Regions from separate parts of the Pseudoduganella sp. R-43 genome, predicted to be linked through region 3. Evidence: riboswitches for the same ligand, from Rfam matches in the RefSeq annotation. Region 3 holds a riboswitch; each other region holds the start of a gene.
The links. A riboswitch is a leader RNA that binds a small molecule or an ion and turns the genes downstream of it on or off. The one in region 3 is predicted to bind cobalamin.

Region 1: another riboswitch for cobalamin. It lies ahead of ACN9M3_RS01525 (energy-coupling factor ABC transporter permease); the one in region 3 lies ahead of ACN9M3_RS29440 (cobaltochelatase subunit CobN).
Region 2: another riboswitch for cobalamin. It lies ahead of ACN9M3_RS10225 (TonB-dependent receptor); the one in region 3 lies ahead of ACN9M3_RS29440 (cobaltochelatase subunit CobN).

The regions. Positions count from the first base shown of each region.
Region 1 is NZ_CP183988.1:331,325-336,377, forward strand. It holds gene ACN9M3_RS01515 (enoyl-CoA hydratase-related protein) at 1-719, opposite strand, end outside; gene ACN9M3_RS01520 (LysR family transcriptional regulator) at 808-1,677, shown strand; cobalamin riboswitch at 1,680-1,884, shown strand; gene ACN9M3_RS01525 (energy-coupling factor ABC transporter permease) at 2,010-2,690, shown strand; gene ACN9M3_RS01530 (energy-coupling factor ABC transporter substrate-binding protein) at 2,687-3,040, shown strand; gene cbiQ (cobalt ECF transporter T component CbiQ) at 3,030-3,764, shown strand; gene ACN9M3_RS01540 (energy-coupling factor ABC transporter ATP-binding protein) at 3,761-4,624, shown strand; gene cobM (precorrin-4 C(11)-methyltransferase) at 4,621-5,053, shown strand, end outside.
Region 2 is NZ_CP183988.1:2,236,040-2,241,092, reverse strand. It holds gene ACN9M3_RS10235 (hypothetical protein) at 1-23, opposite strand, end outside; gene ACN9M3_RS10230 (thiol:disulfide interchange protein DsbA/DsbL) at 27-683, opposite strand; gene ACN9M3_RS10225 (TonB-dependent receptor) at 800-2,743, opposite strand; cobalamin riboswitch at 2,816-3,011, opposite strand; gene ACN9M3_RS10220 (M1 family metallopeptidase) at 3,096-5,053, shown strand, end outside.
Region 3 is NZ_CP183988.1:6,426,791-6,431,843, forward strand. It holds gene ACN9M3_RS29440 (cobaltochelatase subunit CobN) at 1-3,420, opposite strand, end outside; cobalamin riboswitch at 3,461-3,677, opposite strand; gene ACN9M3_RS29445 (hypothetical protein) at 3,828-4,133, shown strand; gene ACN9M3_RS29450 (YkgJ family cysteine cluster protein) at 4,173-4,415, shown strand; gene ACN9M3_RS29455 (YkgJ family cysteine cluster protein) at 4,430-4,690, shown strand; gene ACN9M3_RS29460 (hypothetical protein) at 4,695-5,053, opposite strand, start outside.

The DNA.
Region 1 (5,053 bases), 700 kb from region 3:
CGGAAGTTTTCCGTTGCCGCGACGAGCCCGAAATAGTCGGCGCCCAAGCCTGCGGATTCTTCCAGCGTCATGTTCAAGCCACGGTGCAGGGCCTCCCATGTCAGGCGCACTGCGTCCGGGGACTGGTCGAGGATCTCGTACAGGATGGCGCGCGCTGCATCCATCACCGCGTCGGGACTGGCCACCTGCTGCACAAGGCCGATTCGCAGGGCTTCTTCAGCATCGATGATGCGGCCGCGCAGCAGCATTTCCGCTGCGCGGCCTTTCCCCACCAGGCGCGCAAGGCGGGTAGTGCCGCCAAAGCCAGCAACAGCGCCGATGCGCACTTCAGGATGACCGAGTTTTGCATGGCTGGCTGCGATGCGGATCATGCATGCTTCGGCAAGTTCCAGCCCGCCGCCCAAGGCGTGTCCGTTCAGGGCCGCCACCACGACCTTGCCAAGATTCTCGATGCGGTGCGTGATGTGGACCGCAAGCCTTGCGAATTCGCGTACTTCCAGCGGGGTAGCCTGGCTCAGGTACTTGATGTCGGCGCCGGCGGAGAAGGCTTTGGAGCCGGTGCCGGTAAGTATCACGGCGCCGGCTGCGGAACTGGCGGCCGCCATGTCCAGCATTTCTTCCAGTCGCTGCAAGGTCGGCAGGTCGAGCGCATTCAGCGCATCGGGGCGATTCAATGCAATGACGGCGATGCCGGCGGATTCTCCATACAGGACAGTCATGGCTTGGCTCCGGGAGTTGAGATTAAGGTTAGTATAGGTTTCCAGAATTGGACGTAGTTTTGTGAGTTCAGAAAACAGTTTTCCGAAAATGAAAAACCTTGCCTTCGACTGGAATGAGCTGAAGTTCTTTCTCGCGGTTGCACGAAGCGGCGGCCTTAGCGGCGCTGCTGCGGTACTGGGCACCAGCGCATCCACGGTCTCGCGCCACGTTGACGCGCTGGAGCGCCGCACTGGCCGAAAGCTGTTCTTGCGCCAGCAAAGCGGCTATGCGCTGACCGATGACGGCAGTGAACTGCTGGCGCACGCCGGGCAGGTGGAGCAGGCCATGGCTGCCGCTGCTGCGCCGGGCGATGCGCAGCGCGCAGTGTCCGGCGTGGTGCGGCTGGCGACTACTGAAATGCTGGCGCAATTCCTGGTCGCGCCCAGGCTGGCGGCATTGCGAACGCTGCATCCGGCGCTAAGGGTGGAGCTCGATATCGCCATGGCTGCGGTCAACCTGTCGCGGCGCGAAGCCGACCTGGCGCTGCGCATGGCCGCTCCGGACGATGGAGCAGGCGACTACATCGCAAGGCGTATCGGCAAGGTCGATTTCGCCCTTTACCGCGCAGCCGCTGTTTCGCATGACAGCGGTGACTACATAAGCTGGGACGGCGCCTGGGATGGCCTGCCGATGGCAGCCGCACTGCGCACTGCATTCGACGGCAAACCGCCAGTCCTGGCGTGCAACAGCCTGCCCACGCAGATCGCCGCCGCCCGCTCCGGCGTGGGCGCCGCCATGCTGCCATGTTTCATCGGTGATGCAGAGCCGGCGCTCCAGCGAATGGGGCGACTGGCCACGCCAGTATCGCGCGACCTGTGGCTGGTCTATCACCGCGACCTGAAAGCGAGCCTGCGCGTACAGGCAATGGCAGCCTTCCTGACCGAGATCACAGGCGTTTGCCACGCAAGAGACCTTTAATGTACTATTCGGCAATTGGGTGCGCGCGTCCTGTCCTGGATGCGCGTTAAACGGGAAACCGGTGACGCTGCCATGTGCGGCCACTCCGGTGCAGCCCCCGCTGCTGTAAGCCTGACGAATCCGGAAATACGCCACTGCGCAACGCGCGGGAAGGCCCGGACGAGGATGAAGGCGAGCCAGAATACCGGCCCGATACTGCCAGCACTGTTCTCCGGGGTGAAGGGAAGCCGCTGTCGACCGGCTTCCTGCGTCTTGCCCGCCTGCCCCCTGTCGACCGTCTCCCGATTCTCCCATGAAGGTGCTCCCATAGACCATTCGACGGGAGGTTTCGAATGCACATCATGGAAGGTTTCCTGCCGCCCGCGCATGCGCTTGGCTGGGCAGCCGTATCCGCTCCTTTCCTGGCCTGGGGCCTGCGCAGCATGGCGCGCGGCTTGCAGGCGCACCCCGAGCGGCGCATGCTGCTTGGCGTTGCTTCGGCCTTCGCTTTCCTCCTGTCTGCGCTGAAGCTGCCGTCCGTGACGGGAAGCTGTTCGCATCCGACCGGCGTCGGGCTTGGCGCGCTGCTGTTCGGTCCTGCGGCGATGGTGCCGGTCGGCTTTGTCGTGCTGCTGTTCCAGGCCTTGCTGCTGGCCCACGGCGGCTTGACCACGCTGGGCGCGAACGTGTTCTCCATGGCGATCGTCGGGCCCTTCGTTTCCTATGGCGTATTCCGCTCCACGGCGGCCCTCGGGCTATCGCGCGCGGTCGCGGTGTTCGCGGCCGCCTGTATCGGCGACCTGGCAACTTACCTGACCACTTCTGCACAGCTGGCCTGGGCCTTTCCTGATCCGATCGGTGGTATCAGCGCTTCGTTCGCCAAGTTCGCCGGTATCTTCGCGTTGACACAACTGCCGATCGCTATCAGCGAAGGCTTGCTGACCGTACTGGTGGTGAATGCGATGGCGCGCTTCAATGCGCACGAGCTGCGCCTGCTGCCGGTGATGGCGCATGTGAAGGAGAAGTCGGCATGAAGGCGCGTACTGGCTTGATCTGGGCGGCCATCATCCTGTTGACCGTTTTGCCGCTGTGGTTTGCAGACATGCCGCCGGCGGAGCCGGGCGGCGCGGCGCCAGCAGCATTCAGCGGAGCGGATTCGCGCGCGCAACAGGCGATTGGCATCATCGCACCACACTACAAACCCTGGTTTGCACCGCTGTTCGAACCGCCGAGCGGAGAGATCGCGTCGCTGCTGTTCGCGCTGCAAGCTGCGATCGGCGCGGGCGTGATCGGTTTCTGGCTCGGCACATCGATGGCGCGCGAGCGCGAACAACGTTGCGCACAGGGGGATTCGGTGCCGGAGCAGGATTCCCATGCGGATTGACGCCGCAGCCTACGCCTCGCGCTGGCAGGCCGTCGCTCCAGGCGCGAAGGGCCTGTTCGCGCTGGCCGGCATCGCTGCCGCCTGGCTCGCCCGCAGCCTTGACACGCTGGCCGTGCTCGCGCTGCTCTCCATGTTCGCCACGCTGGCCGGGGCGCGCGTGCCAATCCGGACCTACTTTGCCGTAGCGGTAGCGCCGGTCGGCTTCCTTTTGCTGTCCTGCCTGACAATGCTGGTCACGCCTGACGGCGGGGGCGGCTGGCGGTGGGCGCCTGGGCTCTCGCCGGCAGTCGGGTACATTGCCCTGCGCTCGATCGCCGCGCTGGCCGCCGTACTCGGGCTGGTGCTGACCACGCCGATGCCGGACCTGTTGATGTTGCTGCGCCGCCTGCGCGTACCCGAACTGCTGCTGGACCTGATGGCGCTGTGCTACCGCATGCTGTTCGTGCTGCGCCAGGCATGGGACGAAGGCAGTACCGCGCAAGCTGCGCGCCTGGGACATGGCGGCTGGCGCCAACACTGGCGGTCGATAGGGTTGCTGACGGGCCAGATGGCACTACAGGTATGGCAGCGCGCGTCGGCACTGCAAATGGCGGCCGATGCGCGCGCCTTCGAGGGCAGCCTGCGCCACTTGCCGACCTCCTTCCCGCATGCGCGACGCCAGCTTGCCCTATCCTTGCTGGCGAGCGTGCTGCTGCTGGCATTTTCCCTGCGTGACAGGCTATGACGCCTTTGATCGAACTCGAAGCAGTGGAGCACGCGTTTGCCGACGGCAGCCCAGGCCTGCGCGGCTGCACGTTGTCGCTTGGGCGCGGACGCCGTCACGCGCTGCTCGGCGCGAACGGCGCCGGCAAGACCACGCTCCTGCTGCACCTGAACGCTTTGCTGCGCCCCACCGTGGGCCGCTTGCGCTGGCACGGCAACGAGTACGACTACAGCCGCAGTGGGCTGGCCTCGTTGCGCAGCCGGGTCGGCCTTGTGTTCCAGAATCCTGACCGCCAGCTAATCTCGGCACTGGTCGAGGAGGATGTGGCGTTTGGGCCGCTGAACCTCGGCCTCGACGACGCCACGGTACGCACTCGCGCCGCGGATGCGCTCGATGCCGTAGGCCTGGCCGGCTTTGCGCGCCGTCCCGTGCACCACCTGAGCTTCGGCCAGAAGAAGCGCGTCTGCATTGCCGGCGTGCTGGCCATGCAGCCCGAAGTCCTGCTGCTGGACGAACCGATGGCGGGCCTGGACTCGCCGATGCAGATGGAACTCGAGACATTGCTGGACCGCCTCGCCGCGCGCGGCGTGACGATCGTCCTATCCACCCACGACGTCGACTTTGCCTATCGCTGGGCCGACGACATCCACATGATGGCTGCTGGCCTCTGCATTGCATCGGTTCCCACCCAGGAGCTGGCCTCGCGCCAGGAGGCGCTGCGCGCTGCCGGCCAACGCTTGCCCCAGGCATTGGCATTACATGCCGAGCTGGCCAAACGCGGCTTGCTTCCCGCCGGCGCCGCACCGCGAAGCGTGGAGGCCGTGCTGACCGCGCTGCGCGCCCAGCCTGTCGACGAACACCAAGGAGAAATACTGATATGACAGCTGGCAAAGTCTGGTTTGTCGGCGCCGGTCCCGGCGACCCCGAACTGATCACCGTCAAGGGACAAAAGCTGCTGGCACAAGCTGGCGCCGTGCTGTTTGCCGGCTCGCTGGTGGACCGCGCCGCAACGCTCTACGCGCCGCCTGGCTGCGTTATCCGCGATTCGAAAGACATGACGCTGGAAGAGATGACGGCCTGGCTGATCGAGCAAACTCGGGCCCACAGCACCGTAGTAAGGCTGCAGACCGGCGATCCCGGCCTGTACGGCGCCCTGATTGAAATGGCGCGCCCGCTTGCCGCCGAAGGCATTGAATGGGCAGTGGTCCCGGGCGTTTCGTCCGCCATGGCTTCGATGGCAGCCGCCGGAGAATCCATGACCTTGCCCGAGGTGACGCAAAGCGTGATTTTCACCCGCGTCGAAGGCCGCA
Region 2 (5,053 bases), 2.6 Mb from region 3:
ACGCCTTCTTCACGTTGATCCATGTCTTACTTCTTGGTCGCTGCAGCCTTGGCTACCAGGTAGTCCGCAACTGCCAGGGCGGCTGCCTGGGACTGGTCTTCCGGCTGGCCTGGACGACCGGCCATTGATGGGGAAGTCACGTAACGGCCATCGATCACCAGGGTTGGCGCACTGTCCACCTTGTACTGGGCGATGATGGTCTCCATGCGCTTCATTTTAGACTCGACGCTGAAGGATTTGTAGACGCTTTCGTACTTGGCCTTGTCGACGCCGGCGCTTACCACCACGGCGGTCACGTCGTCCTCGCGCATCAGGCGCTTGTGCTCTTTGTGGATGGCGTCAAACAGCTTCTGGCTGGCTGGTTCCAGCGTGCCCATGGTTTCCAGGGTGACGTAGGCGCGTGCCAGCACGTCTTTTTCACCGCGGGCAAAGTGGATGCGGCGGAAGTGGATCTTGTCGGCGTTCTGCTTGACCCAGGCCGACATGCGCGGTTCGAGCGCATTGCAGTGCGGGCAAGTGAACATGAAGAACTCGACCACCTCGACCTTTTTACCCTGGGCTTCGGTGCGCACCGGGGTGTCGAGAACCGTATAGTCAACGCCTTGTTTCGGCTCGGCGGCATAGGCGCCGGCAGCGGTGAACATCAGGGCGGCAGAAGCAAGCAGCAGTCGCAGCAAACGCATGGTCATCCTTACAGGTAAATGGTAAACGCCGCGAGATTACCATTTTTTGCGCGCCGTGATCAGCCCCGTGGGCCAAAAAGGCGCCAACGGGGCATTTTTAAGCCTGTTTTAAGCGCTTAAAAGTCGTAGCGTGCCGATACTTTCAGTTGACGGCCACTGTTCGGGTAGATGCCTGCGCGGCAGCTGAATGCTTGGCTGAAATGCTCCTTGTCGAACATGTTCAGCGCGGTCACAGCCAGTTCCCATTGGCCGAACTTGCGCGCGTAGCGGCCATCGACCACGGTGTACGCCGGCATGCGGGCGTCGCAGCTGTTGTCGAAATCGCTGCCGTAGCGCTGTTTGCCGACGCGCTGCACGCCGATGTCGGCGCTCTGGCCGTCGGACGGCAGCCAGGCCAGGCGCACGGTCAGGATGTTCTTCGGCACCAGCGCCAGTTCGCGGCCGGCGTTCGGACCGGAGCGGAACTCGGCATCCACCTGCTGGAAGTGGCCCTGCACCTGCCATTCCGGCGCGAAGCGGTAGCTGCCATCGAGCTCGAAGCCCTTGCGCTGGGTTGGCGCCAGGTTGGTGTTGGCGCCGAACATGCCTGCGGTCGGGTCGTAATAGATCTCGTTGTCCAGGTTGTGGCGGAAAATGCGCGCGTCAAGCTTGGCGGCGCCCTGCGCATAACCAAGGCCGATTTCAACATCGTGCGAAGTCTGGGTTTCCAGCGGCTTGTTGGCCTGCGGAGTGAAGCCGTTCTCGTCGGAGTTGGCGACGCGGTAGCTCTGGCCAATCTTGGCCCACGCTGTCAGGCCCGGCGCGGCAAGCATGCTGCCCTGCACTTCCCAGGCGTTGTTGGCTTGCTTCACGCTGTAGGTGGCGGTGGTGAATGGCACTGGATCGATCGAATCCTTGTCGAACAGTTCGCGGCGCACGCCGGCGGCCAGGCGGAATTGCTGCGGGCCGGAGAACTTCATTTCGTCGCGCAGGTAGAAAGCCTTGCTGCGCTGGCTGGCGTCGGCGGCGGAGAAGGACGCGGTGGTGACGCGGTTCCAGCGGCCGAAGTCAAAGCCGGCGACCAGTTCATTCAGCATGCCGTCGAACTGGCCAAGGTGGCGCACGCGCGGCGAGAACTGGGTCTGCTTCGTGTCGTAGGCGGAGCTGGAAACGCCCCATGGACTGAAGTAAGTGGCTTCCGCTTCCTTCTTGCGATGCGACAGCTCCGCAGCCAGGTCGAAAGCGCCTACCTTGTGCTCCCAGGCGGCGGTATAGCGGTCGCTATCGAGCTTGCCGAAATCGTTCGGGGTCAGGGTCTGGCGCGGATTGGCGTTGAATTGCGCTTCCGTCAGGCTGCCGGCGAAGCGCTGGTCCTGGCGCGCGATGTCGGCACGCAGCGAGAAGCTGCCCACGCCGGTGCTGAACTTCACGCCGCCGTTAAGGCGCGACTGCTTGAATTCATTGTTGTCGCGGTAGTTGTCGGAGCGCTGGTGGCCGGCCGACGCGTCGAAGGCAAAGCCGTCGAAGCCCTGTGCCACGCTGGCGCGCACCTCGCCGCTGTCAAACTGGCCCAGCTCAGTGAACATATTGCCGCTGCGCTCGCCGGCTTGCGGGCGCTTGGTGGTGATCTGGATCACGCCGCCGGTGGCGCCTTCGCCATACAGCACGCTGGCGCCGCCGCGCATGATGTCGATGCGCTCCACCATGTCGATCGGAATGGTGGACAGGGTTGCGCTGGACAGCTCGTTTTCGTTCAGGCGCACGCCATCCAGCACAATCACCACGTTCTGGTCGCTGTTGGTGCCGAAGCCACGCAGGTCGAGGCCGAAGTCGGGGCTGCCGGTCAGGCTCTGGCGGCCGTACACGCCGCCGATCTTGCGGATCGCCTGGTTGACGTCGGACACGCCGGCGCGGCGGATGTCGGCCGCGGTGATGGTGGTGGCGCCGATCGGCAGCAGCGACGGATCGCTGGCGAAGCGGGAACCGGAAACGACAACGGTGTTCGATTGGGCTTGGGCCGCTGCGGCAAAGCACAGGGCAACCGCTGCGGCAACGGCGCAGCGCGAAGTGATGAAGGTCATGGCAAATCAGTAGAAAGAGTATCCGCCTGCGTCCCCGCAGCCGGAATCCACAGAAGACGAACCCTGCGCGGGCGCGCTTCCACCTCCCTGGCCGGTATCCGGGCTGGCAAGACTGACCGGGCCACCTTCCTGCAGCAGCAGTGGCTAATTGGCGCGGCCTGCCGTCTCAATGACGGCGCTTGCGTACCGTTGCGGGGGCAGCACATTGCGTTTCCCGTTTAACTGCCTCCATGAACAGGAGGCGGGCACCAAGGCGCCGCCATTATACGCCGGTTAAAGTTGGCATAAAAGTTTGGCAATCGGCCGCCACCCGGGCTATATTTTGGTGTTGCAAAAAACCCAATGGAGTCTTATGCGCATCACTCACCTTTTGGCCGCGGCCGCCCTGTTGGGCGGGGTCGCGGTCCAGGCCAGCCTGTGGGCCGGTGGCGCGACGTCCGCCACCGTGCCGGAAGCCGGTAGCGGCATCGCACTGGCGCCAGCCAAGGCGGCCGCCGTCATGCAGCCCAGCGCTCCCGGCGCCTGGGGCGGCATCCGCACCGGCCAGGAGGCCACGCTGTCCGACCGCGTGGTGGACTACCAGATCGAAGCCAGCCTGGACCCGGTCAAGCACACCATCGACGGCAAGCAGCGCCTGACCTGGCGCAACCGCAGCGCCGAACCGGTGCGCAGCGTCTACCTGCACCTGTACCTGAATGCCTTCCAGAACGGCTACAGCACATTCCACACCGAGGAGCGCAAAACCGGCAGCGGCATTCGCAACAGCGCCCTGAGCAAAGATGGAGAATGGGGCTACACGGAATTGCGCAGCGTGCAGCAAGGCGGCGCCAAGGTGCCGTGGACTTTCGTGCATCCCGACGGCGGCCCGGCGGCCGACCAGACCGTGGTGCGCCTTGACCTGCCGCAGGCTGTCGCAGCGGGCGCCAGCACCACGCTCGATATCGCCTTTTTCGACCAGCTTCCGCGCGTGATGGCGCGCAGCGGCTACTTCGACAGCTTCCACCTGGTGGCGCAATGGTTCCCCAAGATCGCCGTGCTGGAACTGCCGGGCGAACGGGGCGCCACCGCGGTGCGCTGGAACGCGCATGAATACCACGCGGAATCCGAGTATTACGCGGACTTTGGCAGCTATGACGTCAAGCTCACCGTCCCCAGGGAATATACCGTGGGAGCCACCGGCGAACTGCAGGGCGCCCCGCAGGAAAAGGACGGCAAGCTGACCCACCATTTCGTGCAGGGCGACGTGCACGATTTCGCGTGGACCGCCGACAAGCGCACTGCGGCACCGCTGACCGGCACCTGGACCGGGCCCGGCAGCCCGCAAGTGAAGATCACCGTGCTTTATCCGCCGGAATTCGCATCCAACGCGGCGCCTGCCTTGCAGGCCACCAAGGATTCGCTGGACTACTTCTCGAAGACCCTCGGCCCCTATCCGTACAAAACCGTGACTGTGGTCATTCCTCCGCATAACGCCAGCGAAGCGGGCGGCATGGAGTACCCCACCTTCTTCACTGTCGACAACTTTGCCGGCCTGAAGCCGGGCACGTTCGCATCGGCGGCGCTGGATTTCGTCACCATTCACGAATTCGGCCATGGCTACTTCTACGGCATCCTCGCCAGCAACGAGTTCGAAGAGCCGATGCTGGACGAAGGCCTGAACGAGTACTGGAACCAGCGCATGCTGCGCGATACGGGCCGCAAGGCCTACCTCACGACGCCGTTCCTGCGCGCGATCGGATTTGCGCCCACCATCAAGGGCTTCGAGTTCGAACGCCAGGGCACGCCGCGTGACGAGCCATCCGACCCGCTGGGCCAGAATGCCTATACCCGCCTGCAAGGCATTGGCCCGGTGTATTCGCGCACCACACTGGTCATGCACGACCTGGAAGCGCAGCTGGGCAAGGAAACCATGGAGCGCGCCTTCAAGGAGTATTACCGCCGCTGGAAATTCCGCCACCCAAGCGTGGCTGATTTCCGTGAGACGCTGGCAGAAGTCAGCGGCCAGCGCCAGCTGGTGGAAACCGTCTTCGCGCAGCAGGTCTATGCCACCACGCGCGTGGACGACCGCATTTCCTCCTTCACCAGCGAAGAGGTGCTGCCACTGCCGGGCCGGCAAATGAAGGGCGGCAAGCTTGCCGACTTGAGCGAAGAGCAGGTCGACAAGCACGTCGAACAGCTGCGCGATGCATGGGAAAAGGCCAACCCGGAAGCCAAGCCAGGCACCGGCCCGTTCCCCTACCTGACGCGGGTCACCGTGCGCCGGCGCGGCGCCGATGTCCTGCAGACGCTGGTGGTCACGTTTGCCGATGG
Region 3 (5,053 bases):
GTTTGCCTCGCCGCTCGCATCGAGGCCGTAGGCATGCCCCATGCGGTTGCGGTAAGCCTTGCCGATCTCGTCGCGCTCGCGCCAGGCGCCGGAACGCTCGGTTAGGCGGTTGACGCCGGCGCCGTAAGCGCCAGGAGCGTCACCGAAGATGCGCTGGGCGGCGGCGCGGCCGGCATCGGCCAGCGGCATGCCGCCCGCTTGCAGCGCGCGCACGCGCACCAGCCATTCACGCGCCACGCGGTTGTTCGCTGTCGGCTCGCGGCCCCATGCAGCGCTGGCACTGGCGCCGGTGCTGCCGCTGCCGGCGCCTGCGCTGCTGCCCAGCGGCGCCAGCGCAGCTTCCAGTGCCTCGCGCAATGCAGGCTCCTGCTCGGCGATGCCCGCAGCGGAGGCGGCCAATGACATTCGACCGGCGCGGTCGATCAGGCGAATCAGGTTCGGGTACAGGTCGCGAAACAGGCCGGACGTGGTCACCAGCGCATCGCGCCGCACTGCGCCCGGCACCAGCCGCACATCGTTGACGATGCCGCGCGCATTCCATACCGGCTCGGCGCCCATCATCGCCAGCGCGAACGCCACCATCACGCCTTCATCGCGCACCGCATCGGATGCCCACAGCAGGATGCCTTCGCTGCCCGCATCGGAATGCTCACGCGCCGCAGCCTTGGCCGCCAGGCTGGAGCCCATCTGGTAGCCGATTCTGGTCGGCAGGATATCGCCATCGACCGCATGGAAATTGCGGCCGGTCGGCAGCGCTTCCGGCGAGCGCAGGGGATCGTTGCCCTTGCCCGGTTCGATGAAGCGGCCATCCAGGCCCGCCAGCAGCGCGCGCATTTCATTGAGCGGCGACGCAGCCAGCTTGCGCGCAACCTCAGGATCGTCGATGCCGCCCTTCTTCATCGATTCCAGCATCAGGTCGATGGAGTCCCGCTTCCACGGACGCCCGAAGATGTGCAGGCCGTGCGGCATGAACTTTTCCTGCAGCTTTGTCAGGTAGTGGCCCACTTCGTGCGCCAGCAGGTCGTCGTCGGCCGCGTCGAAGCCGATGCCGCGCACGGCCAGCACGTCGGCCATCGACGCTTCCAGTTCCGCCTTCAGGTTCAGGGCCACAACGCGCTCGCGCATCAGCTGCGCCGCCTTGGCCTTCAGCGTGTCGGAGCTGGCTGCCTCGTAGCTCTCCACAATCTGGCGCAGCGACAGCAGTTCGTCGTACAGCGGCGTGGACGCCAGCGGCGGCGTCAGGTGGTCAACCATCACCGCCAGGCCGCGCCGCTTGGCCTGCGTGCCTTCGCCGACGCCGTCCACGATATAGGGATAGATGCCGGGCAGGTCGCCCGCGATCAGGCTGGGAAAGTCGTCGGCCGAAAGTCCGACCGCCTTCCCCGGCAAGAACTCATAGGTCGAGTGGCGGCCGATATGCACCAGCGCATCGGCCTTGAAGCGGTCGCGCAGCCAGTGGTAGAAGGCCAGGTACTGGTGCGGGGGCGGCACGCTGGTATTCGCATGCAGCAGCTCTTCGTCCACTTCCCAGCCGCGCGGCGGCTGTGGTCCGATGAACACGTTGCCGAACTGGATGCCCGGCACCAGCAGCTTGCCGCTGTCGACCATGATCTTGCCCGGTGCAGGCCCCCAGCCCTTCAAGCCCTCGATGCCGTAGGACGCGACCCGGCGTCGCAGCGGCTCCAGCGCAGCGCAGCGGCGCGGCGCCTTCGCCTGCAGGCAGCCCGCATAGCCATCGGACAGCGCAGCCAGGTCGCGGATCGCCGCCTCGCGCTGCGGATGATCGGCGCCCTCCACCAGGTGCTGCAGTTCCTTGATCACGACTTCCGCCTGCTTGCGGCCGAGTGCCCATTCGCCGGCAGCTTCCGCTTCCAGCACGTCGGCGTGCAAGCGGCCCAGCAGGCCGCTGGTCATTTCTCCCTGCACGCGCGGCGACAGCGTCGCGAACCACTTCGCATAATCGGCGGCGCTGACGCTGTTCACGGAGCCCGCCAGTTCACGCAAGGCGCCGCGGTCCTCAGGCAGGTTGACGCCGTGCGCCATGATGCGGTCAAGCAGCGCTTCCGGCGTGGCCGGCAATTCGCCGACCGTGTAGCCGGCGTCCTTCAGGGCGTGCAGCATGTCGAACAGCGAAGCCGGCACATCAAGGTTGTCGGCGCCGATGTTCTGGCGGCCCGGCGGGTGATTGTAGTACACCAGCGCCACGCGCTTGTCGCGGTTGGATTTGGCGCGCAAGGCCAGCCAGCGCTCGACGCGCGCAGCCAGGCGCTCCGCTTCCGCCGCCAGTACTACCGGCGGGCGATTCTCGATGCCGGTCAGCTTGTCGCGCTGCGGCTCGCCCAGTGCCGCCACCACGATGGGCTGGCCGATGCCCTGCAGCTCGGGTAGCGCCACGCGGTACTGCACCGAATCAGGCGGCAAGCCGTCCGGCGACAAGCGCCATTGCATGGCGGTGCGGTCGGACAGCCGGATCGCCTTGAACAGCGGGATATCGAGCTTCTTGAATGCCTCGCTGACGGCTTCGCGCCCTTCGGCGGCGCCCACCACAAAGTCCTGCAGCACCACCATGGCGGCCGGCACGGCAGGCGCAATCAGTTCCGGCAAGCGCTCAAGCGCCTCGCGCGAGGCGCCGCCCCAGCGCGGCAGCACCTGCACGCATTGCTGGCCAATGCGTTCGACTTGCTTGCAGACGGCATCGGGCACCGTGCCATCCATGTTCGACAGGTCCAGCACTACCACGGTAGGACGCGCCTGCAGGCCTAGCTGCGCCGCCCTGCCCCATGCCGCCGCGTCGTGCAGTTCGCGCTGGCCGGCGCGCAGGCGCAGCGTCGGTTCCGGCTGCGGCTCGGCCAGGGCGCGCGAGGGGTCGAGCAGGTGCGCAAGCAGCGCTGCCGTGTTGTCGCGGCCACCGGCCTGCCAGACCTGGCGCGCAGCCAGCCACTGGCCTGCCGCCGGTCGCGCCCTGGCTGCCTGCAGTGCCGCTTCCGGCGGCTGCTCGGTCGAGAGCTGGCGCAGCGTTTCAGGCGAAAAGCCCTGCAAGCTGCCCTGCCGTCCGCGCGACAGCAGGCTAAGCGTGGCCTCGCCATTCATGGCCAGCACGCTGGCCTGCGGGCGGGCATGGCGCGGCAAGAATTCCTTCAGGCGCCGGGCCGGGTCGCCGAACAGCGATACGGCCAGGATGCTGTCCGCCTGCGCCAGCCACTGGGCGGCTTGCTTGTCGTCGGCCGCCATCCATTGCGCGGGCGTGCGCAACACGATACGGTCCTGGGGATGGCCGGCCAGGTGGCGATGGGCCGCCTCGATGGCGACAGGCGCAGCGCGTTCGGTCACGATGGCAAACAGCACGGCGGCGTTGGCACGCGCGCAAGCGAACGCACATAGCAGGACCACAATGGTCCGGGCAAAGGTAGTGGTAGGCACAGCAGGATTCCGAGCACGCAAAACCACACCCCGGGCTTCGCACAATCAAAAGTGACCGGCCGGTCTTCTGGCTCGCCTTCTTCCTCCGCTGGCCTGGCCTTCCCGTGCGATGCACAGTGGCGTTGGTCAGCTTCGTCCGGCTTACAGCAGCGGGGGCTGCGCCGGACTGGCGCAAGATGGCTATCCCGCGCGGCACCGGCTTCCCGTTTCACCTCCCGGCAGGCTTGCAGGAAGGCACCAATCACATAACGTGCGTCATTCTAACAGACTGCACTTGGCCAACAATCTAGCCAGAAGAGCAACGACTGTTGTTATAAAGATCCACTTCTTAGAAATGATTGGTAATTCGTGAGAATTAGGTATTTACTGCTAAGTACGCGTCAAAGAACGTGTCTGGGAGAGTAAAAATGCATAACAAGACAACATTACAAGTCCTGGCAGCCGCCTCCGGACTTGCGGATGAGCGCATCCAGGAACTCTGGGAAGGGGCCGATATGTATGCCCGTGCCCAGGCTGGGAATCCGGATTCGCCGCGCTACCAGCAAGTGCTGCATGAGCGCATGGCGGCCATGGTCGAACGTGAAGTGGCCAAGCGCCATGCCGCGGACGGCGAGCCCTGGGTGCTGGCTGACGCCCACCTGGGACAGATTGAAGTGTCGCTGTCCGACGCCCTCAAGGCCTTCGGCGGCCGCACGCACCACGTTATCCATTAGCAAGGCAAAGCCGCCCGCACGGCTGTGAACCGCACCCCGATCCCGTGCCGTCCACAATGCGGCGCCTGCTGTACGGCGCCCGCGATCTCCAGCCCGATTCCCGGCATGCCTGAAGGCAAACCGGCAGGCGTGCCCTGCATCCAGCTCGATTCGCACATGCGCTGCAAGCTGTATGGCTTGCCCGAACGCCCCCTCGTGTGCGTGGAATTCAGGGCCGACGAAGCAGTGTGCGGTGAGTCGCGCGAGCAGGCCATGCGCTGGCTGGGTTGGCCGAAGCTGTAAAATACTGGCCCACCATGAGTTTCCAATGCCGCCCAGCCTGTGGCGCCTGCTGCACGGCGCCCTCGATTACGTCCCCGATTCCCGGAATGCCGAACGGCAAACCGGCCGGGGTGCGCTGCGTCCAATTGGGCGACGATAACCGTTGCAAGATCTTCGGCAAGCCGGAACGCCCGGCCTTCTGCGGCGGCCTGCAGCCTTCGGCCGAAATGTGCGGCGAGAGTCGGGAACAGGCGATGACGTGGCTCGCGGTGCTGGAACGCGAAACCTGTCCGTGAGCCGCTAGCGAACGTAGAGCGTTGCGAATGTCGAAGGAATTTCAGCCAGTTCCGCTTCCAGATATGGAACAGTCGCAATGCAAGTGACCCATTCCAGGAATCGATCTTCGCTGAAGTACGATCGAACCACGTCCAGCGTTGCCGTTCGGGCAGCCTCAGGGACAAGCGCCGCTACCGGCGGCGCGCCGCTGTCGTCTACAACCGTCAGCCGGGCCTCGAGACAATGACTCCATTCCCAACCGATGTATGGTCGGGCTTCCAGCGAAAATTCAGATGGCCACCGCATTGTGTCGTTCAGGATCCCATGCGCACCAACCAGCCAGACGACGACCTGCGCGCGCCAGTGCGGTGAGGGGATATCGA